DNA from 4 places in the Streptomyces globisporus C-1027 genome. Region 1 is predicted to be linked to each of the others. Evidence: riboswitches for the same ligand, from Rfam matches in the RefSeq annotation. Region 1 holds a riboswitch; each other region holds the start of a gene.
What was found. A riboswitch is a leader RNA that binds a small molecule or an ion and turns the genes downstream of it on or off. The one in region 1 is predicted to bind cyclic di-AMP.
Positions count from the first base shown of each region.

Region 2: linked by a shared signal. The riboswitch ahead of WQO_RS13335 (transglycosylase family protein) and the one ahead of WQO_RS30800 (LysM peptidoglycan-binding domain-containing M23 family metallopeptidase) in region 1 are both predicted to bind cyclic di-AMP.
Region 3: linked by a shared signal. The riboswitch ahead of WQO_RS16155 (M23 family metallopeptidase) and the one ahead of WQO_RS30800 (LysM peptidoglycan-binding domain-containing M23 family metallopeptidase) in region 1 are both predicted to bind cyclic di-AMP.
Region 4: linked by a shared signal. The riboswitch ahead of WQO_RS32470 (transglycosylase SLT domain-containing protein) and the one ahead of WQO_RS30800 (LysM peptidoglycan-binding domain-containing M23 family metallopeptidase) in region 1 are both predicted to bind cyclic di-AMP.

Region 1 covers NZ_CP013738.1:6,977,565-6,984,895, forward strand. Annotated here, with positions in the region: gene hpnH (adenosyl-hopene transferase HpnH) at 1-496, shown strand, start outside; gene WQO_RS30785 (aspartate aminotransferase family protein) at 493-1,890, shown strand; gene WQO_RS30790 (helix-turn-helix domain-containing protein) at 1,954-2,562, shown strand; gene WQO_RS36490 (DUF6126 family protein) at 2,626-2,799, shown strand; gene WQO_RS30795 (tyrosine-protein phosphatase) at 2,834-3,646, opposite strand; cyclic di-AMP (ydaO/yuaA leader) riboswitch at 4,091-4,251, shown strand; gene WQO_RS30800 (LysM peptidoglycan-binding domain-containing M23 family metallopeptidase) at 4,255-5,214, shown strand; gene WQO_RS30805 (SGNH/GDSL hydrolase family protein) at 5,377-6,216, shown strand; gene WQO_RS30810 (STM4011 family radical SAM protein) at 6,238-7,155, opposite strand; gene WQO_RS30815 (STM4012 family radical SAM protein) at 7,163-7,331, opposite strand, start outside.
Region 2 covers NZ_CP013738.1:3,109,023-3,116,353, reverse strand. Annotated here, with positions in the region: gene WQO_RS13360 (serine/threonine-protein kinase) at 1-678, shown strand, start outside; gene WQO_RS13355 (SurA N-terminal domain-containing protein) at 832-1,485, shown strand; gene WQO_RS13350 (nucleoside triphosphate pyrophosphohydrolase) at 1,548-2,549, shown strand; gene WQO_RS13345 (cytochrome P450 family protein) at 2,546-3,859, shown strand; gene WQO_RS13340 (transglycosylase family protein) at 4,036-5,049, shown strand; cyclic di-AMP (ydaO/yuaA leader) riboswitch at 5,338-5,514, shown strand; gene WQO_RS13335 (transglycosylase family protein) at 5,520-6,227, shown strand; gene eno (phosphopyruvate hydratase) at 6,551-7,331, shown strand, end outside.
Region 3 covers NZ_CP013738.1:3,728,749-3,736,079, forward strand. Annotated here, with positions in the region: gene lhgO (L-2-hydroxyglutarate oxidase) at 1-360, shown strand, start outside; gene trmB (tRNA (guanosine(46)-N7)-methyltransferase TrmB) at 353-1,273, shown strand; gene WQO_RS16145 (PrsW family intramembrane metalloprotease) at 1,347-2,936, shown strand; gene WQO_RS16150 (aldo/keto reductase) at 2,917-3,864, opposite strand; gene WQO_RS16155 (M23 family metallopeptidase) at 4,105-5,136, opposite strand; cyclic di-AMP (ydaO/yuaA leader) riboswitch at 5,149-5,299, opposite strand; gene WQO_RS16160 (PP2C family protein-serine/threonine phosphatase) at 5,576-6,802, opposite strand; gene WQO_RS16165 (MerR family transcriptional regulator) at 6,945-7,331, opposite strand, start outside.
Region 4 covers NZ_CP013738.1:7,346,373-7,353,703, reverse strand. Annotated here, with positions in the region: gene WQO_RS32490 (CARDB domain-containing protein) at 1-383, shown strand, start outside; gene WQO_RS32485 (NAD(P)H-dependent amine dehydrogenase family protein) at 505-1,584, shown strand; gene WQO_RS32480 (carboxymuconolactone decarboxylase family protein) at 1,581-2,060, shown strand; gene WQO_RS32475 (GMC oxidoreductase) at 2,134-3,777, opposite strand; gene WQO_RS32470 (transglycosylase SLT domain-containing protein) at 3,940-4,776, opposite strand; cyclic di-AMP (ydaO/yuaA leader) riboswitch at 4,780-4,938, opposite strand; gene WQO_RS32465 (FAD-dependent oxidoreductase) at 5,422-6,783, shown strand; gene WQO_RS32460 (SpoIIE family protein phosphatase) at 6,805-7,331, opposite strand, start outside.

The DNA.
Region 1 (7,331 bases):
CACCCCGCAGACCATCATCGAGGTCCTCAACTACCTCAACGACGACCTGCACGTCGACGAGATGATGATCTCTCCCGCCTACGCCTACGAGAAGGCCCCCGACCAGGAGCACTTCCTCGGCGTCGAGCAGACCCGCGAACTGTTCAAGAAGGCCTTCGCGGGCGGCAACCGGGCCCGCTGGCGGCTCAACCACTCGCCGCTCTTCCTGGACTTCCTGGAGGGCAAGGCGGACTTCCCGTGCACCGCCTGGGCGATCCCGAACTACTCCCTCTTCGGCTGGCAGCGCCCCTGCTACCTGATGAGCGACGGCTACGTACCGACGTACCGTCAGCTCATCGAGGAGACCGACTGGGAGAAGTACGGCCGGGGCAAGGACCCGCGCTGCGCCAACTGCATGGCCCACTGCGGCTACGAACCCACCGCCGTGCTCGCCACCATGGGATCGCTCAAGGAATCCCTGCGCGCGGCCCGGGAGAGCGTGGGCGGCAACCGGTGACGGACGGCGGGCCGGGCGGCTTCGACCTCGGGCGGCTCCTGGCCGAGCGCGGGGCCGAACGGTACGAGCTCCATGCGCGCCACCTGAACCACCAACTGCCGCGCATGCTGCACACCATCGGCTTCGACAAGGTCTACGAGCGGGCCGAGGGCGCGTATTTCTGGGACGCGGAGGGCAACGACTACCTCGACATGCTCGCCGGGTTCGGCGTCATGGGGATCGGCCGGCACCACCCGGTCGTCCGCAAGGCCCTCCACGACGTGCTCGACGCCCAGCTCGCCGACCTCACCCGCTTCGACTGCCAGCCGCTGCCCGGACTGCTCGCCGAGAAACTGCTGGCCCACAGCCCGCACCTGGACCGCGTCTTCTTCGGCAACAGCGGCACGGAAGCGGTCGAGACAGCGCTCAAGTTCGCCCGGTACGCCACCGGGAAACCCAGGGTCCTCTACTGCGACCACGCCTTCCACGGGCTCACCACGGGCTCGCTGTCCGTCAACGGGGAGAGCGGGTTCCGCGACGGCTTCGCCCCGCTGCTCCCGGATACGGCCGTCCCGCTCGGCGACCTCGACGCGCTGCGCCGCGAGCTGAAGCGGGGCGACGTCGCGGCCCTGGTCGTCGAGCCGATCCAGGGCAAGGGCGTGCACGCCGCGCCGCCCGGCTATCTGCGCGAGGCCCAGGAGCTGCTGCACCGCCACAAGGCCCTCCTGATCGCCGACGAGGTCCAGACGGGCCTCGGGCGCACCGGGGACTTCTACGCCTACCAGCACGAGGAGGGGGTGGAGCCCGATCTGGTGTGCGTGGCCAAGGCCCTCTCCGGCGGCTATGTGCCGGTCGGCGCGACCCTCGGCAAGGACTGGATCTTCCGCAAGGTCTACTCCTCGATGGACCGGGTCCTCGTCCACTCCGCGAGCTTCGGCTCCAACGCCCAGGCGATGGCGGCCGGGCTCGCGGTCCTGACGGTGATGGAGGACGAGGAGACCGTCGCGAACGCCCGGCGCACCGGTGATCTGCTGCGTGAGCGGCTGGCGGCCCTGGTGGACCGCTACGAACTGCTGCACGAGGTGCGCGGCCGCGGGCTGATGATCGGCATCGAGTTCGGCCGGCCCTCCTCGCTGAAGCTCCGCAGCCGCTGGACCATGCTCCAGGCGGCCCGCAAGGGTCTCTTCGCCCAGATGGTCGTGGTGCCGCTGCTCCAGAAGCACCGGATCCTCACCCAGGTCTCCGGCGACCATCTCGAAGTGATCAAACTGATCCCGCCGCTGGTCATCGGGGACGCGGAGGTGGACCGGTTCGTGGCGGCGTTCACCTCCGTCATGGAGGACGCGCACAGCGGCGGCGGGCTGATGTGGGACTTCGGCCGGACGCTGGTCAAGCAGGCCGTGGCCAACCGCTGACCTGACGTTTGCCTCTGAGGCAAGTTATTTGCCTCAGAGGAAAGGTCCTGGCCCAATAGAGGCATGAACCCTCCGGACGAAGGGGTGCCGGACGAGCTCCCCGGCGTCGCCCCCCGACTGCGCGATCTGCGCCGTGCCCGCGGCCTCACCCTGGAGATCGCGGCCCAGCGGGCCGGGCTCTCCCCGGCCCATCTCTCCCGGCTGGAGACCGGCCGCAGGCAGCCCTCGCTGCCGATGCTGCTGGGGCTCGCCCGCATCTACGGTACGACGGTCTCCGAGCTGCTCGGCGAGCAGCCGCCCGAACGGGACGCGATCATCCGCGGCGGCGGCTTCGAGGGGACGGAGGCCGACGGCTGGATGTACCGGCAGGCGGGCGGCTCCGGCCGTGCCATGCAGGCGCTGCGGGTGCGTGTCCCGTACGGCGCCCAGGGCGACCTCGTCCGGGTCCACCCCGGTGAGGAGTGGCTGTACGTCCTGGAGGGCCGGCTGCGGGTCGGGCTCGGCGACACCGTCCACGACCTCGAACCCGGCGACAGCGCCCACTTCGACTCGCTCACCCCGCACCGGATCGCGGCCGTCGACCGCTGCGGCGCGGAGCTGCTCTTCGTCCACTCCCTGCTGCAGAGTCCCGCCGCCGAGCTCTGCCTCGGCAGCGGACTGCACCCGCGCTGACCGGCCGTCCCTGCCGGCCCACCCTTCACTCCACCGGCCGCGAGGCCGACAGAGAGGACCGTCATGTCCGATTCCGAGCACTACGACCCGCTGGGCCCCGGACGCCGCGTGAACGAGGACCCGCAGGAGAAGCGGATGCCGCGCGGCGTCATCATCCGGCTCTTCGCCTATCTGGTGGCGGGCCACCTCGTCGCGGCCTTCCTCTACCTGCTCTTCGTGGTGGCCGGGAGCAAGTGACGGACCACCACGGGGCGAGCGGTCGCCGGAGGGGTCAGCCCTCGTCGAGCAGCCGCTCGCGCAGCCGCTCCCGGGTCTCGGGGGAGATCTTCAGCCCCTCGGACAGATAGCGGTCCGTCGTTCCCCAGTTCTCCTCGATGGCCGTGAAGGCCGCCGCGAGATAGGCCGGCCGCGCCCCGAACAGCGGGTCCAGCAGTTCCAGCACCTCGGGCGACATGCCGGCCCCGGACGGGTCGGAGCGCTTCACCTTGTACCGGCGGTGGAGATCGTCGGACTTGAGGTAGTCCTCCTCGATCGCCTCGGGAACGACGCCGACCGCGAGCAGGGCGACCGCGATCGAGAGGCCGGCCCGGTCCTTGCCCGCCGCGCAGTGCATCAGCGCCGGGACGCTGTCCTCGGCCAGGGCGTGCAGCACCCGGCTGTGCTCGGCGGTGCGGTCCTCGATCGTCGCGCGGTACATCCGGATCATGCGGTCGACGCCCTTGCCGCCCGAGAGGACTGACCGCAGCTGCTCGATGTTCCCGCTGCCCACCAGCCGCCAGAACTCCGCGCCGTCGGCCGGGTCCGAGAGCGGAATGCTGACATTGCGGACACCGGTCAGCTCGATGTCGTACCCGTCGAGCTTGTGGTCGGCGGAGTGGCGGAAGTCGAAGACCGTGTGCAGTCCAAGGCCGTCGAGGAAGGCCGCGTCCTCGGCGGTGGCGTGCGCCAGATGGCCGCTGCGGTAGAGCCGGCCGAAGGCGGTGCGCCGCCCGTCCGCCGTGGGGAGCCCGCCCACATCGCGGAAGTTGCGGACTCCGGTCAGCACGGTCTCTGTCGGCGGGACCTGCGGCACCTGCTGCGTCACGGGGGCTCCTGGGATCTCGGGCGTCGGCGCGGCTCTCCGGCGAGGGCGCTCCCGTGACGATACGACATCGATTCGGCGGAAAATCATCACGGCCGCCTCCCCGGCGACGGGTACCGGGGAGGCCGGGCTGATGTGGCGTCAGGGGCTCCGTCCCCAGCATGTCCGTATTGGGGCATTTAGCAGAACGTGCCCCGCTAATGGGGGAGATGGGATTTCGGAGGTGAGCGGGATCATATCCGTGACGGTCCGTGGTGAGCGCGCCGTCGGACATTCCCGTTGTCCGTACGGAAATCCAAGATCCGTAATCCACGGAGTGTGACGGGAAATCCGGAGCGATATCGAATCGATGATTCCGCCGCGCAACCGATGGCTTGTTCCGCCCGTCCTGACCGGTTTACGGTCACCGTCAATCCGGACGGATCGCCTAATCCTGCCGCCGCCCGGAATTCGCACCCACCCACTCACGTGTGGCAGGAGCGGGGGAACCAGGTAAGCCGCCGACCCGGAGAGATCCGGACCGGCTAGGGGTGAAGTCGCCGCAATGCGACCGGGCATCTCCAGCCCGAACCCGACAGCTCACCTCGCAGGCGCCGGAGAGGAACTTCCCCATGCCCGCAAAGGGTAAGCACCGTCGTCCGAAGTCCGGCCCGATCTCCCGCGGCGTCCTCGCCGCAGGGGCCGGCGGCGCCGCACTCGCCCTCCCGCTCATCGGCGCCACCGCCGCGAACGCCGCCGGCCAGACCGCCCCGGCCGCCAAGCCGGCCGCCGCCTCGGTCGCCGCCGCGCACACCGCTCCGGCCGCCGCCCCCGCCGCGTCGAAGGCCGCCCCGAAGACGTACGCCGTCGTCGCCGGCGACTACCTGTCGAAGATCGCCGCCGAGCACCAGCTCAAGGGCGGGTGGGAGAAGCTCTACCAGGACAACCGCTCCACCGTCGGCGACAACCCCAGCCTGATCCACCCGGGCATGAAGCTGACCCTCGGCGCCAAGGGCTCCGCCCCGGCCGAGAAGTCCGCCGCTCCCAAGGCCGCCCCGAAGAAGGCCGAACCGGCCCCGAAGGCCGCGCCGAAGGAAGAGGCCCCGAAGGGCGACACCATCTCCGCCGACGACTCCGAGGGCTCCGGCGCCTCGGCGCAGACCGGCTCCTCCGAGGCCACCGGCTCCGGCTGGTCCGCCCCGCTGGCCAACGCCGACGTCACCACCCAGTACCGCGCTTCCGGTGCCAGCTGGTCCAGCGGCTACCACACCGGCTCGGACTTCCAGGCCGCCTCCGGCACCCCCGTCCTCGCCATCGGCCCGGGCACCGTCGTCTCGGCCGGCAACAGCGGCTCGTACGGCAACGAGGTCGTCATCAAGCACGAGGACGGCATGTACTCCCAGTACGCCCACCAGTCCTCGCTGAACGTCTCGGTCGGCCAGACCGTCACCGGCGGCCAGCAGATCGGCCTCTCCGGCTCCACCGGCAACTCCACCGGCCCGCACCTGCACTTCGAGGTCCGCACCGGCCCGAGCTACGGCTCGGACGTCGACCCGATCGCCTACCTGCGTCAGCACGGCGTCTCCGTCTGACCGAGCGGCGACGAGAAGTGTCCGAGGGGCGGTGCGCGGCGGCGCACCGCCCCTCGCTTTATTCCGGGTTTACCGAAAACTGACCGGGTGGTCTATCTCACCACCCGTCAACCCCGTATTACGGTCGCGTAGGTCACATCGGACGATGCAGGATACGTCCTTGTGGCAGTCGATTCGAGAAACAACCAGCAGCACACCATCGGGTCGTACGCGGCGATCGGCGACAGTTTCACCGAGGGCGTCGGCGACCCCGGCCCCGACGGGACCTTTGTCGGGTGGGCGGACCGCTTCGCGGTGCTTCTCGCCGACCGGCTCCCGGCCCCCGACCCGGTCGGCCCCGCGGACGCCCCGTACGAGGACTCCCCGCACGGGGACTTCCGCTACGCCAATCTCGCCGTACGAGGACGCCTCCTCGACCAGATCGTCGAAGAGCAGCTCCCGCGGGCCAAGGAACTGGCCCCCGACCTGGTCAGCTTCTGCGCGGGCGGCAACGACATCATCCGGCCCGGCGCCGACCCCGACGATCTCGCCGAGCGCTTCGAGCGGGCCGTCGCCGATCTGAGCAACGCCGTCGGCACGGTCATGGTCACCACCGGCTTCGACACCCGGGGCGTCCCGGTGCTGCGCCACATGCGCGGCAAGATCGCCACGTACAACGTCCATCTGCGGGCCATCGCCGACCGCTACCAGTGCCCCGTGCTGGACCTGTGGTCGCTGCGCTCCGTCCAGGACCGCCGCGCGTGGGACGCCGACCGGCTGCACCTGTCGCCCGAGGGACACACCCGCGTCGCGCTCCGCGCCGCCCAGGTCCTCGGCCACGAGGTGCCCGCCGACCCCGACCAGCCCTGGCCGCCGCAGGCCCAGCGCCGCCCCTTCGACGAGCGGCGCGACAACATCCAGTGGGCCCGCGAGTACCTGGTGCCCTGGATCGGCCGGCGGCTGCGCGGCGAGTCCTCCGGCGACCACGTCGAGGCCAAGCGCCCGGACCTGCTGCCGCTGTAGTAGGCCCGACAGGACTCCGGCTCAGGACTCCAGCAGGGGAAGCGCACGCCGGGACGGGTTCGGCACGACGAGCCCGTCCGGCGGCGTGCCTCGGTCGTAGGCGGCGGGTATCCGCTCCAAAACACCGCCGGCGAACACGTCGTACAGCGGCAGCGACTCCAGATGCACATAGCCGATGTGGCAGTCGCACACGGCGAGCGGACACCCCCGCGGGCCGAGCGCCCGGCGGTAACTGCCGTCGTACAGATTGCCCAGCTCCGCCTTGACGGAGTGACAGCGCCGCACTGTGCCGTCCCCGTCCACCGAGATCACCGACTCGCCCGTCCGGCAGGGCAGCCCCGCCGAGCGGTGCGGATCACGGCTGTAGGGGAACAGCGGATCCAGCTCCGTCCAGCGCGCCGCCTCCTCGTCGGTGTACGTGTGCCCCTCGGCGGCGTTCACCCAGAGATAGACCGCGGCCGGCAGCTCCGCCCGCAGCCGCCGCGCCTCGTCGAGATGCTCGTCGAACCCCACCACCCCCACGCTGTAGCGGATGCCCCTCGCCGACAGCTCCCGGCATTTCCCCAGAAACCGGTCGTACGGGGTCTGTCCCGGGTGGTACGTGCACCAGAGCGCGATCCGCTCCGGATCGGCGTCCGCCAGCCAGTCGGTGCGGCCGCTGAGGTTCGTCTGGATCGCGACCCGCTCGATGTGCGGCAGCCGCGACAGCTCGGTCAGCGCCCGCCGGTACCAGGAGCGCACCAGCCCCTCGCCCCACGGCGTGAACAGCACCGACAGCCGCTCGGCCGTCTGCGCTGCGGCCCAGCCGGTGAACCGCTCCAGCGCCTCCCGGTCCGCGGTGAGCTGCGCGCGGCTGTCCCGCCGCTTGGCGAACGGGCAGTAGGGGCAGTCGTAGTCGCAGGAGGCGAGCGGCCCCCGGTAGAGAATCGTCAGGTCCACGGCCCGGTCACTTCCTCTCGTACGCGGCCATTGCCGCCCGTACCCCGGGGGAGAACAGCGTGGGACCCAGCGCGTCGGAGTGGGCGAGGCCCGACGGGGACAGCCTCAGCAGACCGTCCGGCGCCGACGTGTCGAGCCAGCCCCGGGCCGCGAACCCCGCCAGCTCGGCCGGGAAG
Region 2 (7,331 bases), 3.9 Mb from region 1:
ACGCGGCCCACCCTCGGCGGCCCGCCGTCCTTCACCCGGCCCCCGGCCGCCTTCCCCTCCCCGGCCCAGGCCACCCCCGCCCGCCCCACCACCCCGCCGCCCGGCCGGCTGGACGTCGCGCGGGCCGTGGACGAGGTGAAGAAGCTGCTCGGCGAGGGCCGGATCACCCAGGCCGTGGACGTCCTCGGCGCCACCCTCCCGGCCGCCGCGGCCGAGCACGGCGAGCACTCACCGGTCGTCCGCATCCTGCGCAAGCAGTACGCCGCGACGCTCATGGACGACGGGCAGTACCGCCGCGCCCTGCCCGAACTGCGCCGTCTCGCCGAGGACCGCACCGCCGAGGCGGGCCCGGCCGACAGCCAGGCCCTCCAGTTCCGTTACGACGCGGCCCAGTGCCTGGAACAGCTCGGCGAGGCCGGGGCAGCGCTGGTCGAGTACCGCGCGGTCCTCCCGTACTACGAGAACGCCTACGGGCCGATCACCTCCGACCCCGGCCGCGCCCTCGACATCCGGCACCGCATCGGACAGCTGCTCCTGGCGGTCGGCGACCACACCGCGGGCCGGGCCCAGCTCCAGGCGCTGCTGTACGACGCCGAGCGCACCTACGGGCCGCACCACCCGCTGCCCCTGGACCTGCGCCGCCTCCTCAGCCACCAGCGGGACGTCCGCGGCGGCTGACAGCGGCCCCCGGAGCACCGCCCTTCGCGGACCACATCCCCAACTCCTCCCGAATCGTTGGTCGAATCAGTGGCACAGGCCACATCCACTGCCTAACATCGATCACCGCAAGGCTTTGTGCACCGATGCACAAACTCTCCCCGGGAGGCTCCTTTGCACCGCCGTCGTCGCACCGCGCTCTCCGTCCTCGCCGCAACGCTCGTCGCCGCGCCGCTCCTGTCTGCCTGCGGCAACCAGGCCCACCCCGGTGCCGCGGCCGTCGTGGGCGGCGAGCGGATCGAGGTGTCGGCGGTCCAGGAGCGGGCCGCGGAGGTCCGCACCGCCCAGGAGAGCTCCCCGCAGGCCGCCCAGCTGGTGAACAAGTCGGGCCAGCTCAACCGCGCCAAGCTGCACGGGCTGATCTTCGGCCGGATCCTCGACCGCGCCGCCGAGGACGCGGGGGTCACGGTCTCCCGCAAGGAGATCCAGGAGATGCGGCAGGCCAGCCGCGCCCAGCAGGGCGGCGAGGAGCAGTTCGAGGCGATGATGCTCCAGCAGCGCTGGGTGGCCCCGGACCAGATCGACGCCGACATGCGCCAGGAGGTCCAGCTGCCGAAGCTGGCCCGGGCACTCGGCGCGGACCTGGGCACGCCCGCCGGCCAGCAGGTCGTCGGCGAGGCCCTCACCAAGGCGTCGAAGGCCCTCGACATCGACGTCAACCCGCGCTTCGGCACCTGGGACGACCAGAAGATGCAGCTCGGCAACTACAGCGCGCCCTGGATCACCCAGCGCACCGAGTTCACCCCCGAGCAGCCGACGGAGGCCTGACCGGCCCGGGCTGCGCAGGGCGGCCCGTCGGCCGCTCGCGGAGCCGGGGGTAGGTTCGCAGGGTGAACGCCGAAGCCCCCGACACCTCCGTCGAGACCCCCGCCGACCCCGGCCGCATCGTCCTGCTCACCGCCAGCCACCGGGTCGCCCCCGGCCTGCTGTCCTGGCCGGCCTGGCAGACCCTGCACGCCGCCGACCGGGTCCTCACCGCTGACCCGGACCAGCCGCAGCTGCCCTACCTCCGCGAGGCGGGCGTACGCGTCGAACACGTCACGCCCTCCGCGGACGAACTGGTCGCGGACTGCGCGGGCGGCCGGACGGTCGTCGTCCTGACCGGCGGCGAGGGCAACGCCCCCCTCACCGACGGCCTGGCCCGCCTGGGCGGCTCGGGCCGGGTCGCCATGCCGGACCTGGAACTGCTCCCCGGCTCCTACGACCTCCCCGGCGCCCGCCTCCTCGACCTGGTCCAGGTCATGGACCGGATCCGCCGCGCCTGCCCCTGGACCTCGCAGAAGACGCACCGGGGCCTCGCCAAGTACGCCATCGAGGAGGCGTACGAACTGGTCGAGGCGATCGAGGACGGCGACCGGGACGAACTCCGCGAGGAGCTGGGCGACGTCCTGCTCCAGGTCGTCTTCCACGCGCGCATCGCCGAGGAGGACCCCGAGGAGCCCTTTGCCATCGACGACGTCGCGGGCGGCCTCGTCGAGAAGCTGATCCACCGCCACCCGCACGTCTTCGGCGACGAGACCGCCGAGACCCCCGAGGACGTCCACGCGCACTGGCTGCGCACCAAGGCGATCGAGAAGCAGCGCACCTCGGTCACCGAAGGCGTCCCCCTCGGCCAGCCCGGCCTGGCCCTCGCCGCGAAACTCGGCAGCCGGGTCCGCGCAGCCGCCCTCGACGTCCCCCTGCCCACGGGAGACCCCACCGGCGACTCCATCGGCTACGACCTCCTCGCCCTCGCCGTACAGGCCGAGGCGAACGGCACCGACCCGGAGGCCGCGCTGCGCGCGGCGGCCCGGGCGTACCGGGACGCGATCCTGGCGGCGGAGGGCGCGTGAACGACACCCCGGCCTGCCCCCACAGCGCCACCACCCCCGAGGGGGCGGCCCCCGCCCCCGAACTCTTCACCTGGGAGTTCGCCACCGACCCCTACCCCGCCTACGCCTGGCTCCGCGAGCACCGCCCCGTGCACCGCACCGCGCTGCCCAGCGGGGTCGAGGCCTGGCTCGTGACCCGGTACGGGGATGCCCGGCAGGCGCTCGCCGACGCGAGGCTCTCCAAGAACCCCGCCAACCACGCCGAGTCGCCGCACGCCAAGGGGAAGACGGGGATCCCGGGGGAGCGCAAGGCGGAGCTGATGACGCATCTGCTCAATATCGACCCGCCGGACCACACCCGGCTGCGCCGGCTCGTGTCCAAGGCGTTCACCCCGCGCCGGGTCGCGGAGTTCGCGCCCCGCGTGCAGGAGCTGACGGACCAGCTCATCGACGGCTTCATCGAGGAGGGGAAGGCTGATCTGATCCATGACTTCGCCTTCCCCCTCCCCATCTACGCCATCTGCGACCTGCTCGGCGTCCCCCGCGAGGACCAGGACGACTTCCGGGACTGGGCGGGCATGATGATCCGGCACGGGGGCGGGCCGCGCGGCGGGGTCGCCCGGTCGGTGAAGAAGATGCGCGGCTATCTCGCCGAACTCATCCACCGTAAAAGGGAGAATCCCGGCGACGACCTGATCTCCGGGCTGATCCGGGCCAGCGACCACGGCGAGCACCTCACGGAGAACGAGGCGGCCGCGATGGCGTTCATCCTCCTCTTCGCCGGCTTCGAGACGACCGTGAACCTGATCGGGAACGGCACCTACGCCCTGCTGCGCCACCCCGAGCAGCGGGCCGCGCTGCAAGCCTCTCTGCACGCGGGGGAGAGCGGCCTGCTGGCCACCGGGATCGAGGAACTCCTCCGGTTCGACGGGCCGGTCGAGATGGCGACCTGGCGGTATGCCACCGAGCCGCTGACCCTGGGCGGCGAGGAGATCGCCGCCGGGGACCCTGTCCTGGTCGTGCTCGCGGCCGCCGACCGGGATCCGGAGCGGTTCACGGATCCGGACGTTCTGGACCTTGCGCGGAGTGACAATCAGCACCTCGGTTACGGGCACGGCATCCACTACTGCCTGGGGGCGCCGCTGGCCCGGCTCGAAGGGCAGACCGCGCTGGCCACGCTCCTGAAGCGCCTTCCTGACCTGCGACTTGCCGAGGAAGCGACCGATTTGCGCTGGCGCGGCGGGCTCATCATGCGCGGACTGCGCACCCTTCCGGTCGCGTTCGAACCGGGAATCCGTTCCGAAGAAAGTGACAGGCTGTCAACTCTGTGACTTTCACGTGATCTGCGCTGCATCGACTTGTGACACACGTTCGAGTCCCGCTAGGTTCACGGTTCGACGCGTCGGTCGCACCTTGCTCACGCGTCACTTGTGCGCCGACGCAAGCACGGAATTCCGCTGCGCGGCGCTCAGGTCACTCGCTTGTCAGTCGCACGGAAGGCATACCCATGGGCTCCGCGAACGGCAGACACCGCCGCCCTCGCCAGGCACCCGCCATCGTCGTCGCCGCAGGGGTGACGGGATCGGCCATCGCCATCCCGCTGCTCGGGGCGAGCGGCGCGACCGCTGCCGAGGCCACCACCTGGGACCGGGTCGCGGAGTGCGAGAGCGGCGGAATGTGGAGCGCCGACCTCGGCAACGGCTACTACGGCGGGCTCCAGTTGTCGCAGGAGACCTGGTCGGCCTACGGCGGTACGGAGTTCGCGTCCCGCGCCGACCTCGCCAGCCGGTCGCAGCAGATCTCCGTCGCCGAGAAGGTCCTGGACGACCAGGGCCCCAAGGCGTGGCCGAGCTGTGCGGTGATCTCGGGTCTCGCGGTGGACGGCAGCCTGCCGGGCGTCGACCCGGGCACCTCGCCCGCACCCGACCCGACGACCACCCCGACCGACGAAGCAGACGCACCCGACGAAGCGGATGAATCCGGCAAGTCCGGTGAAGCCGATGAGTCCGGCAAGGGTGACGAGAGCGGCAAGGGTGAGAAGGGTGACCCGGCGGACAAGGGTGACAGCGCTGACGCGGAGAAGGGCGGCGAAACCCCCGACTCCTCGGTGACGCCCTCCACTCCGCCCTCCTCCGAGGCCCCCGACGCCACCGACCCCTCGAAGGGCAAGGGCGGCAAGCACCGCGGCACCCCCGCGCCCGAGGAGGCCGGAGCGGGCCAGGAGGACGGCCCGCGCGGATCCGGCCGGCACGCCTCGCGCGACGGCGACGCCCGGGACGGCGGCGCGGCGACCGGCGGCGCGTACACGGTGCAGCCTGGCGACAACCTCTGGGCCATCGCCGACGCCCAGGAACTCCCCGACGGCTGGACCGGTCTCTACGAGGCCAACAAGGACCTCCTGGGCTCAGACCCGGACCTGATCCTGCCCGGCCAGAACCTGGATCTGGGCCTGGACCAGGCCGCGCCCGAAGGTGCCGAAGAGCCTGCCGAGGAGTCCGCCGAGGCGCCTGCCGCCAACTGAACCAATTCGGGAAAATGCCCCGAAAATAGAGGCAGTTAAGAGACCTATGTCCACTTTGCGTAAGTGAGACATGGGTCTCTTTGCTTCAACTCGCGCACCCCTTCCGGCCCATTCGTACACATCGCCCCCGACCTGCGGAAACGGCCCACGGGCCGCCGCGAGTTCGGGCTGATTGCCCCCTATGTCCATCTTTGAATGTCGGGGTTGCCTGTGTTTACGGTCTAAGCCGCTCGCACCGCGGGCCCCGTCGACCGTCACGCCGAATCCTGCCGTCGGTCGAAGGGAACAGACGCGTAAGCGCCGTAGGCAGGAGCGGGGGACCCAGGTAAGCCGCCGGGTCCGCACAGCCCCTCCAGGGGGTGTACGGGACCGGCTAGGGGTGAAGCCGTGCGCAAGGTCGCACGGCCGGGCAACTCATCAGCCCGAACCCGACAGCTCACCTCGTAGGCGTCGGTGAGGAGATTCGTTCCATGCTGCTGAACAGCAAGGGCAAGCACCGCCGCCCGTCCAAGGCCGCCCGTATCGCCACCCTCGCGGGTGTCACCGGTGCCGCCGTCGCCGTCCCGCTGATGGGCGCGACCAACGCTTCCGCCGCCTCCGTCGAGACCTGGGACGCCGTCGCCCAGTGCGAGTCCGGCGGCAACTGGTCCATCAACACCGGCAACGGCTACTACGGCGGACTGCAGTTCTCGCAGTCCAGCTGGGCCGCCGCCGGCGGTACGCAGTACGCCTCGCGCGCCGATCTGGCCTCCAAGGACCAGCAGATCGCCACCGCCGAGAAGCTTCTCGACCTGCAGGGCCCGGGCGCCTGGGCCTGCGCCGGTGCCGGCGGCCTCACCAACGACGGTGTGGACCCGGGCGTGAACCCCGGCGGCTCCGGCCAGGCCGAGAGCAAGCCCGAGCAGGCGCAGCCCGAGCGTGAGGCCGAGCGGCCCACCACGCGCAGCGAGCAGCGCGAGGCCCCCAAGGCCGAGAGCAAGAAGACCGTCACCACCCCGACCGGCGACAAGGTCAAGAAGGGCGACGGCGAGTACAAGGTCAAGGCCGGCGACACCCTGAGCAAGATCGCTCAGAAGGAAGACGTCAAGGGCGGCTGGAGCAAGCTCTTCAAGCTCAACGACGACATCGTCGAGGACGCGAACCTGATCTTCCCGGGTCAGCAGCTCCACCTGAAGTAATCGCCGTCTCTCCTCCCCGGGGGGAGGGTGTCCGGCGGCACTCTCCCTCGCACGGCTTCCCGGCCCGGCGCGCTCTTCCCCCCAGCGCGCCGGGCCGGGTTCTTCGTGGCCGGCGCGCGTCCGGGGGCCCGTATGCGTTCACCTCTTGTTGTTACCGCTCAGTAGATTTCTAGAGTTCTGCCCCGATATGCAGGCCCTTGGGTCCTTTTTCGTCCCAGGAGGCGGGCGGGCGGCCGACGGACGCGGCCGGGCCGGATAGGCTCGGGTCGCAAGGCCACAGTGACCCTGCACAACCAGTGTCAGATCCCAGAAGGAGATGCCTCGTGCCGTCCATCGACGTCGTCGTAGCCAGGGAAATCCTCGACTCCCGGGGCAACCCCACGGTCGAGGTCGAGGTCGGCCTCGACGACGGCAGCACGGGCCGTGCTGCCGTTCCGTCCGGCGCCTCCACCGGTGCGTTCGAGGCCATCGAGCTTCGCGACGGTGACCCCAACCGCTACCAGGGCAAGGGCGTCGAGAAGGCCGTCCTCGCCGTCATCGAGCAGATCGGCCCGGAGCTCGTCGGGTACGACGCCACCGAGCAGCGCCTCATCGACCAGGCGATGTTCGACCTGGACGCCACCGAGAACAAGGCCTCGCTCGGTGCGAACGCCATCCTCGGCGTCTCGCTGGCCGTCGCGCACGCCGCCTCCGAGGCGTCCGACCTGCCGCTCTTCCGCTACCTCGGCGGCCCGAACGCGCACCTGCTGCCCGTTCCGATGATGAACATCCTGAACGGCGGGTCGCACGCCGACTCCAACGTGGACATCCAGGAGTTCATGATCGCCCCGATCGGCGCGGAGTCCTTCTCCGAGGCCCTGCGCTGGGGCGCGGAGATCTACCACACGCTGAAGAAGGTCCTGAAGACCAAGGGCCTGTCCACCGGACTCGGCGACGAGGGCGGCTTCGCCCCGAACCTGGAGTCCAACCGCGCCGCCCTGGACCTCATCGTCGAGGCCATCAAGGAGGCGGGTTACGTCCCGGGCCGCGACATCGCGCTCGCGCTCGACGTCGCCGCGTCCGAGTTCTACAAGGACGGCGTCTACGAGTTCGAGGGCAAGTCCC
Region 3 (7,331 bases), 3.2 Mb from region 1:
TGGCCGGGCACCTGGAGAATCGCCCGCCGCCACTGGCGGTACGGGGCGGGCGAGGTGCACCGCTCGCTGTCCCGGTCCGCGTTCACCCGGGCCGTCGGGCGGCTGCTGCCCGCCGTCACCGAGGACGACCTGCGCCCGTCGCCCGCCGGGGTGCGGGCCCAGGCGGTGCTGAAGGACGGCACGCTGGTCGACGACTTCCTGATCCGCGAGGCCCCGCACACCGTGCATGTGCTCAACGCCCCGTCGCCCGCCGCGACGGCGTGCCTGCCCATCGGACGGGAGGTGGCGCGGCTCGCGCTGCGCCGGGCTCGGGGGACGGGGTGGAAGCCGCCCGCCGTAGAATCCGGTCATTGTGTCTGAGCAGCCTCTGAACCCCACCCCCGCCGGATCCCCCGACGCGCCGCCGACCGACGAGACGCCGACCGGCCCCGCGCGGACCGGCTCCACGGCGGCCGACGCGCTCGCCGACGCCACCGCCGAGGAGACCACGACCGCCGACGAAGCCGCCGCGCTGCGGGCCGCCTCCTTCGAGCGTGCGCGCCGGCTGCGTATGGAGCCGCGCTTCCCCGGCGGTCCCGCCGCCGACCCGGCCGGTTCGCACCACGAGCGCCGGATCCGCAGCTTCCAGCCGCGCCGCAGCCGGGTCACCACCGGCCAGCAGGAGTCCCTGGAGCGGCTGTGGCCGAAGTGGGGCCTGGACATCGACGGCCGTCGCGTCCTCGATCTGGCCGAGCTGTTCGACGGGCTGCCCGTGGTCCTGGAGATCGGTTTCGGCATGGGCGAGGCCACCGCCCAGATGGCGGCCGACGACCCGGGCACCGGCATCCTCGCGGTCGACGTCCACACCCCCGGCCAGGGCAACCTGCTGGGCCTCGCGGACAAGGCGGGCTCGACGAACGTCCGGGTGGCCAACGGCGACGCGGTCATCCTGCTGCGCGAGATGCTGGCCCCCGAGTCCCTCGACGGCCTGCGGGTCTTCTTCCCCGACCCGTGGCCCAAGGCCCGGCACCACAAGCGGCGCCTCATCCAGCCCGACTTCCTCGACCTGGTCGCCCCGGTCCTCAAGCCCGGCGCGATCGTCCACTGCGCCACGGACTGGGAGCCGTACGCCGAGCAGATGCTGGAGGTGCTCACCGCGCACCCCCGCTTCGAGAACACCGCGGCCGACGGCGGATACGCCCCGCGTCCCGCTTTCCGGCCGCTCACCCGCTTCGAGGGCCAGGGCCTGGACAAGGGGCACGTCGTCCACGACCTGCTGTTCGCCCGCGTCTGACGCACCGGCGGACAGCCGGTCGATGGCCGGATGCGCCATCGCGGGTGTCAGTGGCCCTCGTTAGGGTCGAGAGGTGTCCGACCCCTCCGTGCAGCATCAGCAGGCCCACCCGGCCGTCCCGGTCCTCCACGAGCAGCGGCTCGACGAGGTCCTGGGCGCGGTGCCGGAGCGGGGCCGGGCGCGTTACCGGCCGCACCGCGTCGGCATGGTGTGGCGCAGCAAGGTGTTCCGCGCCGGGGCCGTGATCGTGGCGCTCCTGCTGTGCGGTCTGGTGATCCTCGCGCTCGTCCGCGAACAGACCGGGCCCGAGGGGTTCCTGGTCGGCCTCGGCCTGGCGGTGCTGCCGGTGCCGCTGCTGATGGCAGCCTTCCGCTGGCTGGACCGGGTCGAGCCGGGGCCCTGGCGGAATCTGATCTTCTCCTTCGCCTGGGGCGCGTGCGCCGCCGCGCTGGTCGCGATCATCGCCAACTCCTTCGCGACGCGCTGGATAGCCACCGCGACGGCCGACCCGGCGAGCGCCGACACCCTGGGGGCGACGGTGATCGCCCCCGTCGTCGAGGAGAGCGCGAAGGCGGCGGCCGTGCTGCTGATCTTCCTTTTCCGCAGACGGGAGTTCAGCGGGGTGGTGGACGGCATCGTCGTCGCCGGGTTCACCGCGACGGGCTTCGCGTTCACCGAGAACATCCTCTATCTGGGCAACGCCTTCGGCGAGGACCAGCAGCTCGGCAGCTCCGGGTTCGCCTCGGTGACGGCCGGGACGTTCTTCGTGCGGATCGTCATGTCCCCTTTCGCACATCCCCTGTTCACGGTCCTGACCGGCCTCGGTTTCGGCTTCGCGGCTGTCAGCGCCCGCCGCCACCGGGTCCGCCGGATCGCCCTGCCGGTGCTGGGTCTGCTGCTGGCGATGGGGCTGCACGCCCTGTGGAACGGCTCGTCGGTCTTCGGCCCGTACGGCTTCTACGCGGTGTACGGGATCGTCATGGTCCCGGCGTTCGGCTTGGTGACCTGGCTGGCGATCTGGTCGCGCCAGCGGGAGCTGCGTACGCTCGCCGCCGAGCTGCCCGCGTATGCGGCGGCCGGCTGGCTCACCCCCGCCGAACCGTCGGCGCTCTCCTCCATGCGGGCCCGGGGCATGGCCCGCGACCTGGCCCGCCACTGGCAGCAGGACCGGGCCCGGGGCCGGGCGGCGGCCCGCGCGGTCGCGGAGTACGAGTCGTTCGCGACGTCGCTCGCGGGGCTGCGCCGCCGGGCCCGCCACGGCGCGGTGGGCCCGGACTTCGGCGCCCGTGAGCGGGAGTTGCTGCACCATCTGTGGCAGCGCCGGGAGATCGCGGCCCCGGCCCTGGCCCACGCGGCCCGCCTCACGTCCCACCGGGGCCCGCACCACGGCCGCCAGGCCCACGCCGGACGCCACGCGGCGATGCCGTACGGCCAGGGATACGGGTACGGCCCGGCACAGGGCTACGGCCCCGCGCCCGCGCCGGCCCCCGGATACGGCCCCGGGCCCGCGCCCGGAAACGGCCCCGGATACGGACAGCCGCACGGCCCGGCGTACGGACAGCCCCAGCCGCACCCGTACGGACAACCCCAGACGCAGCCGCAGCCGTACGGATACGGGTACGGGTATGGCGACCCCGGCTCCGTCAGGCCGACGCCTCGGTGAGCAGCGCGAGTTCCCGGTCCGTCAGCCGCAGGTCGGCGACCGCGACGAGGGCGGGGAGCTGTTCGACCGTACGGGCGGAGGCGATCGGCGCGGCGACGGTCGGCTGTGCGGCGAGCCAGGCGAGGGCCACCGTCGCGATCTCGGCGTTCCGCTCCCCGGCCACCTGGTCGAGGGCGGCCAGCACTTTGCGGCCCTGCTCCGACTCCAGGTGCCCGCCCGCCTTCGCGGAGCGCGCGCTCTCCACCGTCGCACCGGGGCGGTACTTGCCGGTGAGGAAGCCGGAGGCGAGCGCGTAGTACGGGACGGCGGCGAGGCCCGCGGCGGCCGCGGTGTCCTGGAGCGCGCCCTCGTAGGTGGAGCGGGAGACCAGGTTGTAGTGCGGTTGGAGCGCCACGTACCGGGCGAGGCCCTCGCGCTCGGAGAAGGCGAGGGAGGCCGCGAGGCGCTCGGGGCTGATGTTGGAGGCGGCGATGTGGCGCACCTTGCCGTCCTTCACCAGCTGGTCGAGGGCGGTGATGATCTCCTCGACCGGGACGGTCTCGTCGTCGAAGTGCGTGTAGTAGAGGTCGATGTGGTCGGTGCCGAGCCGGCGCAGCGATGCCTCGGCCGCGCCCTTGATCGTGCCGGCCGACAGCCCCCGGAAGTCGGGGTGGGCGCCGGCCTTGGTGGCGACGACGATGTCGGACCGGTTGGAGCGGGAGGCGAGCCACTTGCCGATGACGGTCTCCGACTCGCCGCCCCGGTTGCCCTCGACCCAGGCGGAGTAGGCGTCGGCGGTGTCGATGAAGTTGCCGCCGGCCGCGACGTACGCGTCCAGGACGGCGAAGGACTGTTCCTCGTCCGCCGTCCAGCCGAAGACGTTGCCGCCGAGGGCGAGGGGGAAGACCTGGAGGCCGGAGGTGCCGAGGGGGGTGTGCGCGGAAGTCATGTGAGAGTTCAACGGGCCGGTCGGAGGACGGTATTCCTGCCTCGGCCGTGCGGAAGGATGAATTCCGCCGCGTACGCCCATCATGATCCACGCACGGGCCTGTCGCCCCCTCCCCGTCCCCGTCCCCGGACAGACCGGCAGCCCTGACGTCGGGGGGTGTGCGTCAGGGCTGCCGGGGTTTCGGGACGGGCCGCCGGAGAAGGGCGGCCCGGGGCCGGCGGCGCGCGCCGGCCCGGGGGCTCAGACCGAGAGGCCCTTGCTGGTCAGCCAGGCCATCGGGTCCATCGCGGAGCCGCCCGCGGTGCGGACCTCCAGGTGGAGGTGGACGCCGGTCACGTTGCCGGTGGCACCCATGCGGCCGATGGTCTCGCCGGTGGTGACCTTCTGGCCGACCGAGACGTCGATCGAGGACTGGTGGGCGTACCAGATCTCCGTGCCGTCATCGAGCTGGAGCACCGTGCGGTAGCCGTACGAACCGGACCAGCCGGCCGACGTGATCGTGCCGCTGTGCACGGCCTTGAGCGGCGAACCGGCCGAACCGGCGAAGTCGAGGCCGGTGTGCTGGCCGGAGGACCACATCGCACCGGACTGACCGTAGGTCGAGCTGATCGTGTAGGAGGAGGCCGGCAGGGAGAAGCTGGCGGCGAGCTTGGCGAGACGCTCCTCCTCCGCCTTCTTCTTCGCCGCTTCCTCCGCCGCCTTCTTCTTCGCGGCGGCGTCGGCCTCGGCCTCGTCCTGCTGCTTCTTGGCCTCTTCCGCCGCCTTCTCGGCCGCGGCCTTCTCGGCTGCCGCCTTGGCCTCGGCGTCGGCGCTGGCCTGCTGCTGCTCGGCCTGCTGGAGGATCCGGGCGCGCAGCGCCTCGCCGGCGTCGGTGCCCTGCTCGGCCTCGGCGCTGGTGAGCCCGGCGGTGGTGAGCGGCGCGGCCGCGGCGACCGGGGCGGCCTCCGCTTCGTCGGACATGAAGGACCCGACGCCGGGAAGGGACTTGGCGTCGGGGAGGTTGTCCGCGATGGAATCGGGAAGAGAGATGGAGACGGGAGCCTTGTCCTGAGCGGTGGCCATGCCCCCCGCTCCGACGGCCGCTATGACGCCGACCCCGAGGACGGTGGAGCTACGGGCCAGACCACGCTGCTTGGCGACGCGGTGCCTGCCGCGCACGGGACGGATGGAGTCCTCGGTGGGATTCCACTCCCCCACGGACCGCTCGGCGCCACCGTAGCTGTCGGTGCTGAAGGGTGACGGGGCCTCAGGGGCAGGCTTGTTGGACGCCACGTGGGCGCACTCCTTTCCTTCCTTCTCGCCTACCGGGTTAGCTGACGGGTTCGGAGCAGGAAGGTCTCCTACGGGCCCCTCCGCCTCTCACGAGACGCAGGCGTCCGATTCACCCCATGTAGTGGGTCCCCGGTTCCCTTGCGGAATTCGGCGCTCGCGCGCGGCGCCGTCCCTGACGACGGCTGTGACGACCGCGCTGCGTTATCGAACGTTAATAGACACCCGGACCCGATTCCAAGCTGTTCCTGTTGATCATTAACGAACAGGGGTGGGAGGTACGGGGCACAAGCGGGCGGAATCGGGCGACTTGACCGGGGCTCAGCCACATGCCTTTTTCTGACGGTGTATCAAATGTTATGCGGAGCGGTGCGCTTCGATTACGCACCGTGTCATCGCTGCGAGTTGCGAGTTCAGCGCGCCGGCGGACAGCCGCGCCACGTCAGCGGGCCGCGTCCTCGTCGCCCCGGCCCACGATCTTCACCGTCGTCCGGCGCACGGGCTGCCCCTCCGCCGGCCGGCCGACCGCGATCAGCGCCATGTCGTCCGTGGCGTGCCCGCCGGTGTGCAGCCGTACGTCGTCGGTCAGCGCCGACAGCAGCTCCTCCGGCCCCGGGAAGATCCGGCCGCGCAGCCGGGCCGCCGGATCGTAGAAGACCCCGTTGGCGTCCCGGGCCTCGGACAGGCCGTCCGTGAAGGCGAGGAGCGTCGCCCCGGGAGGCATCACCCACTCGTCGGCGCGGTCCGGCCACACCCCGAGGTCCATCCCCAGCGGCAGCGCGGGCACCGAGGGCGCCAGCACCTCCAGGGCCCCGTCCGCGTGGAGCAGGATCGGCTCGGGGTGGCCGCGGTTGACCAGGCGGACCGTGGCCGCCCCGGGCGGGATCTCGGCCAGTACGGCGGTGATGAACCCCTCCATGGCGTCCAGCCCGTACTGCCGCGTCCCCTCCCGGGCCAGCGCCCGCTCCAGCCGCTGGGCCACGCCCTCCAGCGAACGCTCCTGTTCGGCGGCCTCCCGGAACGACCCGATGATCACCGCCACCGCCCCGACGGCGTCCAGCCCCTTGCCGCGGACGTCGCCGACCACGACGCGCACGCCGTACGGGGTGTCCGCGACGGCGTACAGGTCGCCGCCCACGAACTCGTCCGCCTGCGCCGCCTCGTACCGTGCGGCCACCTGGAGTCCGCCGATCCGCTCGGCGGGCGTCGGCAGCACGGCCCGCATGGCGGTCTCCGCGACGGCCCGGGCCGAGGCGAGCTGCTCGTTGCCGCGCCGCACGACGCCGTTGATGACGAGGGCCAGGACCGAGCCCGTGAGCACGGTGAGCATCTCGATGACCGGGACGACCTGCGTGGACGTCCCGTCGGAGATCCGCATCACGATGACGGAGATGACCGCGGCGATCCCGGTGCGGACGGTCCGGGACAGCGAGAAGAACGGGGCGGCGATCAGCGGGGCCGCGACGAAGAGGGGGACGGCGGTGAAGTTGGGCGGGGCGAGCGAGTCGAACAGCAGTCCGCCGATGATCAGCAGGGCGGGCAGCATCCGGATGAACCGCCCGGTGCCCCGTCCGCCGCCGGACGCCAGCTCCCCCTCCCGGGATCCGAGCACCGCACGGCCCACGGCGTCCATGCTCCCCGCCGCCCCGCTGCGCCGTCCCTCGGCCATCCCCACCTGTGCACTCCTGCCCGGTCCACCCACGGCTGCGGACGGTACCGCTCCCTGTCCAGGCTTCCCGGAGCCGCGCCGAGCGGCGACCGGGCATCGGCCGAATAGGGGGAAAAAGCGGTGGCGGCCCGGCCGGCCGTGGTCAGTCGGAGAGCCGATGCTGCGCGTAGACCGTCAGTGCGTCCCGTACGAAGGCGGCGGTGCCGTCCCCGTAGCGATCGTAGTTCTTTCCGAAGCGCGGATCGGCGACATACATCTCCCCGAGCCCGATCACGTACGAACGGCTGGGCTCCTTGGCCGAGGACAGCCAGGCGCAGTGCCGCCGCGCGAGCTCCTGCGCCTCGGGCCCGTCGACGGCGAGCCCGGCCTCCCTGGCCCGGCCCCAGTCGCGCGCGATGGCCTCGTGCTCGTCCCTGAACGCCTTCTTCTCCCCGTCCCCGAGCGAACGCCACCAGCGGTCGCCCTCCTCGTACGCGTCCCGGCCCCAGCGCTCGGTGACCTCCTGCTCGTGGGCGGTGTGGTCGAAGCC
Region 4 (7,331 bases), 370 kb from region 1:
AGACGCTGATCGCCAACAACGGCCTCTACCGCACCGGCGGAGCCTTCTGGAACGAGGACCAGGAGTTCGGTGCGATCACCCTCTTCCCGCAGAACCTGCCGATCCCCGGAGTCACGATCCGCGACACGGACATCGTCGACTCCACCTATGACGGCATCCAGTTCAAGACGGGCGGTGGCCTGATGCCGGACGTCAAGATCCAGAACGTGCGGATCGACAAGTCCAACAACGGCTCCGGCATCCTCGCGATGGGCGGCGCACGCGGCAACGCGACGCTCACCGGCGTGACGATCACCGACTCGCGCGACGGCCATGTGCTGATCGAGCCGGGTTCGCAGTTCACGATCTCCGGCGCCCCGAACGGCGCCCGCGCGAAGCGCTGAACCCCCTGAACGGTTCCCGGGCCGGCGGATCCCCCGCCGGCCCGGGAACACCCTTTCTCCCCGGTGGATTCGGTGGTGCACGGCTCTGGGAAGTGCAAGGCCCCGGGGCTACCCTCCGCGCATGATTCCCACGGTTGTCTGGGGTACCGGCAACGTCGGCCGCGCGGCGATCCGCGCCGTCGAGGCCCATCCGGCACTGACACTCGCCGCCGTCCTCGTGCACGATCCCGCCAAGGCCGGCCGCGACGCGGGCGAACTCGGCGGTCTCGGGCGCACGCTCGGGGTCGCGGCCACCGACGACATCGCCGCCGTCCTGGCCGCCCGCCCCCGGGCGGTGGTCTACGCGGCGTCCGGCGACATCCGTCCCGATGACGCACTGGCCGACATCGGCCGGGCGATCCGGTCCGGTGCGGTGGTCGTCACGCCCTCCCTCTATCCGCTCTACGACCAGCGCAACGCCCCGCCCGAGCTGCGGGACCCGGTCCTGGCCGCCGTCGCCGAGGGCGGCGGCTCCCTCTTCGTCTCCGGTGTCGACCCCGGCTGGGGCAACGACGTCCTGCCCCTGCTGGTCAGCGGCCTCGGTACCGAGGTGGACGTCATCCGCTGCCAGGAGATCTTCGACTACTCCACGTACGAGCAGGAGGATTCGGTACGCCATCTCATCGGGATGGGCCATCCGATGGACTACCAGCCGCTGATGCTGGCGGAGAGTATTCCGACGATGGTGTGGGGCGGTCAGATACGTCTGATGGCACGGGCGCTGGGCGTCGAACTGGACGAGATCCGCGAGACGCTGGACCGGCGGGCGCTGGAGACGGCGGTGACCACGCGCACGATGGGTGCGTTCGCGGCGGGCACCCAGGGCGCCGTGCGCTTCGAGGTGCAGGGCATCGTGGGCGGCGAGCCCCGGATCGTCATCGAGCACATCACCCGGATCCACGCCTCGTGCGCCCCGGACTGGCCCTCCCCGCCCGACGGGGTGGGCGCGCACCGGGTGGTGATCGAGGGGCGGCCCCGTATCGAGGTGACGGTCGAGGCCTCGGACGAGGGCGAGAACCGGTCGGCGGGCGGCAACGCCACCGCGGTCGGGCGGCTCGTCTCGGCGATCGACTGGCTGGTGGACGCGAAGCCGGGGCTGTACGACGCACTGGACGTTCCGCTGCGGCCTGCGGTCGGCAGGCTGGGAAGGAGACCGGCATGATCATCGACATTCCGGAGGGCCAGGAGCCCATCGGTTACGTGTGGGGGGAAATGGTCCCCGGCATCGGCGTGGCGGCCGCCACGTTCTCGATGTCCGTCTACGAGCACACGACCCTGGGGCTGCGGGAGTTCGAGGCGGCCCGGCTGCGGGTGGCGCAGATCAACGGGTGCCTGTTCTGCCTGGACTGGCGGACCGAGCGGGACGGGGCGAAGGTCGAGGAGGAGTTCACCGAGGCGGTGACCCGGTGGCGTACGACCGAGGCCTTCGACGAGCGGACCCGGCTCGCTGCGGAGTACGCCGAGCGGTACACGCTCGACCACCACGGTCTGGACGACGCCTTCTGGCAGCGGATGACCGCGCACTACAGCCAGGCGGAGATCGTGGAGCTGACGATGAGCATCGGCTCGTGGCTGGCGTTCGGGCGGCTCAACCATGTGCTGGGGATCGACGCGGTCTGCGTTCTGCCCGGTCACTGACGGAGTCCGGGGCCGCCGGGTTGGCACTCCCGGCCCCGGGCTCTCCGTGGGCTCCCCGACGTGCGCGGGCCGCCTACAGGTCGGTCGCGATGATCCGTTCGATGTTGCGCTCGGCGAGCGCGGTGATGGTGACGAACGGGTTGACGCTGGTGTTGCCGGGGATCAGCGCACCGTCGATGACGTACAGGCCGGAGTAGCCGCGCAGCCGACCGTAGTTGTCGGTGGCCTTGTCCAGGACGGCACCGCCCAGCGGATGGTAGGTGAGGTGGTCGCCCCAGATCTTGTAGGTCCCGAAGAGGTCCGTGCGGTAGATCGTCCCCTCCTTCTTGTTGATCTTGTCGAAGATGGTCTTCGCGGCGTCGATGGACGGCTGCTTCCACGCCGTCTGCCAGTCCAGTTCCGCCCTCCCCGCCGCCGCGTTCCAGGTGAACCGGGCGCGGTGGGGGTTCTTGGTGATGGAGAGGTAGAACGACGCCCATGTCTCGATGCCGGTGGGCAGGGGGGCGACCTCGGCGAACGCTCCCCCGGCGTCCCAGTTGTCGATGCCGCCGGTGGGGATGGACGACTGGACCTTCCCGGTCGGGTCCCAGAGGTGGTTGGCCCGGCCGCACATCACGTTGCCGTTGTCGCCCCAGCCCCTGCCGATCTCGTCGTTGAGGAGAGGCAGTGCGCCGGTGGCCTTCAGGCCGACGAGCAGTTTGCTGGTGCCGACGCTGCCCGCGGCGAAGAACACCTTGTCCGCGGTGACGGTCTTGGTGACGGTGGTCCGGCCGCCGGTGTCGAGCTGGTCGATGAGCACGGTGTAGCCGCCGCCGGGGGCCGGGGTGACGGTGGTGACCTTGTGGAGCGGGGAGATGGTGACCCGTCCGGTGGCTCTGATCCGGTCGATGTAGGTCTTCTGGAGCGATTTCTTGCCGTAGTTGTTGCCGTAGAGGATCTCGGCGTCCAGCGCTGACTTGGGTACGGTTCCGGCCGCCTCCTGCTTCATGTAGTCCCAGTCGTAGACGGCGGGCACGAAGAGGAACGGGAAGCCGGAGCGCTGGGCGTGTTTTCGGCCGACCCTGGCGTACTGGTAGCAGTCGACGCTGTCGAACCAGGCGGGGTCGATGGTGGTGACGCCCAACCCGCTGTTGGCGCGCGGGTAGTAGGTGCTGTACATCTCCGCGGCGTTCACCGTCGGGAGGATCGCGCCGAAGTTCTCCCGGCGCGGGGTGACGGCCATACCGCCGTTGACCAGGGATCCACCGCCGACGCCCCGGCCCTGGTAGACCGTGATGCCGCCGAACTCCTCGGCGTCGAGGATGCCGGTGTAGCGGTTGACGCTCTTGTCGATGGGGAAGCCGAGGAAGTTGCTCAGCGGCTGCTTGGTGCGGGTGCGCAGCCAGAAGGAGCGGTCGTCCGGCCTGGTGGTGTTGGCGAAGATCTTGCCGTCCGCGCCGGGGGTGTCCCAGGCCATGCCCATCTCGACCATGTGGACGTCCGTGCCCGCCTCGGCGAGCCGGAGGGCGGCCACGGAGCCGCCGTATCCGGTGCCGATGACCAGGACCGCCACATGGGCCCCGGACCCGATCGGCGCCGCAGCCGCACGGACGCCCGCCCACGCCCGTGGAGCGTTTCCGACGATCGCCGCGGCCCCCAGAAGAGAACCTGTTCCAGTGATGAATCTTCGACGCGAAACACCTTTGGCCCCGCTGTCCTGTATGGCAGTGTCGCTCATGTGACCTCTCTCACTTTCGGCAGAGTGCAACAGGTTCTACTGCCGTTCGCGTGGTAAGTCACGAGAAACTTGGGGGTAACTTCCCGGCGACACCCCGACAGCACGAAGGGGCCCCGGACCGTGCGGTCCGGGGCCCCTTCGTGCTGTCGGGTCGCGGGAGGATCAGTAGGCGCCGAAGACGTTGTCGATCGAGCCGTAGCGGTCCGCGGCGTAGTTGCACGCGGCCGTGATGTTGGCGACCGGGTCGTAGCTGTCGGTCGAGGTGCCGGGCACGTGGTAGGCCTGGAACGTCGGGTCGATGACCTGGAGCAGCCCCTTGGACGGGGTGCCCTTGACCGCGTTGGAGTCCCAGTTGTTGATGGCGGCCGGGTTGCCGGAGGACTCGCGCATGATGTTGCGGTGGATGCCCTCGTAGGTGCCGGGGATGCCCTGCTCGGCCATGATCGCCAGGGATTCCTTGATCCAGCCGTCGAGGTCGTTCGTGTAGGTGACGGCCTCCTTCGCGGCGGCCGGAGCAGCCTTTGCCACGGGGGCTGCTTCGATACGCTCCGAACGGTCCGCGCGGTCCGCCGAAGCACCGCGCGCGGCGGACGGGGAAGCCTTGGATGCCTTGCCGTCCGACGAGGCGGCGGACTTGGCCCCGATGACCAGCTTGATACCCGGGTGAATGAGGTCGGGATTCGATCCGATGATCTTCCGGTTGCCTTCGTACAGCTTCTCCCAGCCGCCGCTGACGGAATGCTCACGGGCGATCTTGGAAAGGGTTTCGCCGGCCACCACGGAATGCTTGGCGGGGGCGGCCTTCGCTGCGGAATTCGCCTGGGCGACCACCGCGGCGGGCGCCACGGCCTGCGGTGCGGCGGCAGGCGCGGGAGCGGCGAAGGCGCTGGTGGCACCGATCACCGGGAGAGCGAGGACGGCTCCACCGGTGGTCACGGCGGCAAGGCCGCGGCCGAGCGAGGTGGACTTGGGACGACGGTGCTTACCCTGTGCGGGCATGGGGGATTTCCTCTCCGGCGCCTGCGAGGTGAGCTGTCGGGTTCAGACGGGAGATGTCTGGCCGCATGGTCGTGCGACTTCACCCCAAGCCGTTCCGGTTACGGATCGGCGACTTACCTGGGTCCCCCGCTCCTGCCGTACGTGAGTGGGTTTCGGATTCCCGGACGGCGGCAGGATTCGGCGTTCCATCCGGATTGACGGTGACCGTAGGCGAGAAACATCGGACGGAACAAGCCCCGCATTCCGGATTCCCTATTCCGCGCATGATCGAATAACGGAATTCCCGGATCGGGCCGCGCCGTCGTGGCGTCAACTTTCCTCGCACAGAAGGGAACCGATACGTCCGCTTCGACGTCCGCCCTCGCGGACGTGACGCTCACCACTCCCTCGCGTAGGTGGCGAAATCACACCCCAGCAAATACCCCAGCAACCCATATAAGCCCTTTATTAACCAGGAGCCCCATAGGGGTCAAATCGACCATTTCGGAATAACGAAACCGACTAAACGGGCACTCCAGGCGGGGCCGGTCGAAGGGCCCGCGCGGCGATCGCTTACGGTGTGGGGTGGAGACTAGTAAGCCAACCCTTACCTCCGACGTACGCTGTACCTGCCCGCGTTCGCCCGCCCCGAAGGATCACCACGCCATGACACGCCCCGTCCGCGTCGCCATTGTCGGAGCCGGCCCCGCCGGTATCTACGCTGCGGACGCGCTGCTCAAATCCGAGGTCTGCCAGGACCCTGGGGTCTCCATCGACCTCTTCGAGCGCATGCCCGCACCCTTCGGCCTCATCCGCTACGGCGTGGCCCCCGACCACCCGCGGATCAAGGGGATCGTGAAGGCCCTGCACCAGGTGCTGGACAAGCCCCAGATCCGGCTCTTCGGGAACGTCAGCTACCCGCACGACATCGGCCTGGACGACCTGCGGTCGTTCTACGACGCGGTGATCTTCTCCACCGGCGCCGAGGCCGACCGCGCGCTCGACATCCCCGGCATCGAGCTGGACGGGTCCTACGGAGCGGCCGAGTTCGTCTCCTGGTACGACGGGCACCCCGAGGTCCCGCGCACCTGGCCGCTCACCGCGGAGAAGGTCGCCGTGCTCGGCGTCGGGAACGTGGCCCTGGACGTGGCCCGGGTCCTGGCCAAGACGGCCGACGAGCTGCTGCCCACCGAGATCCCGGACAACGTGTACCAGGGTCTCAAGCAGAACAAGGCGCTGGAGGTGCATGTGTTCGGGCGGCGTGGCCCGGCGCAGGCCAAGTTCAGCCCGATGGAACTGCGGGAGCTGGACCACTCCCCCAACATCGAGGTCATCGTCAACCCCGAGGACATCGAGTACGACGAGGGCTCCATCGCGACCCGCCGCGAGAACAAGCAGGCCAACATGGTCGCGCAGACCCTGGAGAACTGGGCGATCCGCGATGTCGGCGACCGCCCGCACAAGCTGTTCCTGCACTTCTTCGAGTCCCCGGTCGAGATCCTGGGCGAGGACGGCAAGGTCACCGCGCTGCGCACCGAGCGCACCGAGCTGGACGGCACCGGGAACGTCCGGGGCACCGGCCAGTTCACCGACTGGGACATGCAGAGCGTCTACCGTGCCGTCGGGTACTACTCCGAGGAGCTGCCCAAGCTCCCCTTCGACGTCACCTCCGGCACCGTCCCGCACGAGGCGGGCCGCGTCATCGCCGGGGACGAGCACATGGCCTCGGTCTACGTCACCGGCTGGATCAAGCGCGGCCCGATCGGTCTGATCGGACACACCAAGGGCGACGCCAACGAGACGGTCGCCTGCGTCCTGGAGGACCGTGCCGCCGGCCGTCTGCCCGAGCCGGCCACGCCCGCTCCGGAGGCTGTCGAGGCGTTCCTGGAAGGCCGGGGCGTCCGCTACACGACCTGGGAGGGCTGGCACAAGCTGGACGCCCACGAGCAGGCGCTGGGCGCGGCCCAGGGCCGTGAGCGGATCAAGGTCGTGGAGCGCGAGGGCATGCTGGGCGCCTCCGGCGCCTGACCGGCGCTTTCCAGGCACCTTCTAGGAGGCCGGATCCGGGGCACCCGTCGAATGCCCCGGGTCGGGCCTCCTGAACGTGCGCCACAGATCGGGCCCGGGCCCGGGCTCCTGTGCCGTCCGGCGCCGACGGGCGACGGGTGCCTCGGCCCAGCGGGCAGCGAGCAGGAGCGCGATGTCGTCGGGGCGGTCTGTCGCCGCTCTCGCCTCTCCGATGACCTGGTCGGCCGTCTCGGCCAGGGGGACCGCGCCGATGCGTTCGACGGTGGCGCGCAACCGCTCGATGCCCTCGTCGATGTCCGTCCCCGGGCGTTCGATCAGCCCGTCCGTGAACAGGGCCAGCATCGCCCCCGGTTCGAGCCGCATCTCCGTGACCGGGTAGGCCGCGTCGCCGTCGATCCCCAGCACGATGCCGCCGGGCAGGTCCAGCACCTCCGTCCGCCCGTCGGGCCGCCGCAGCACGGGCTGCGGGTGCCCCGCCCGTACGGCACGGGCCACACCGGTCGCCGGGTCGAGCGCGATGTAGCAACAGCTCGCGAACTGGCCCGGAT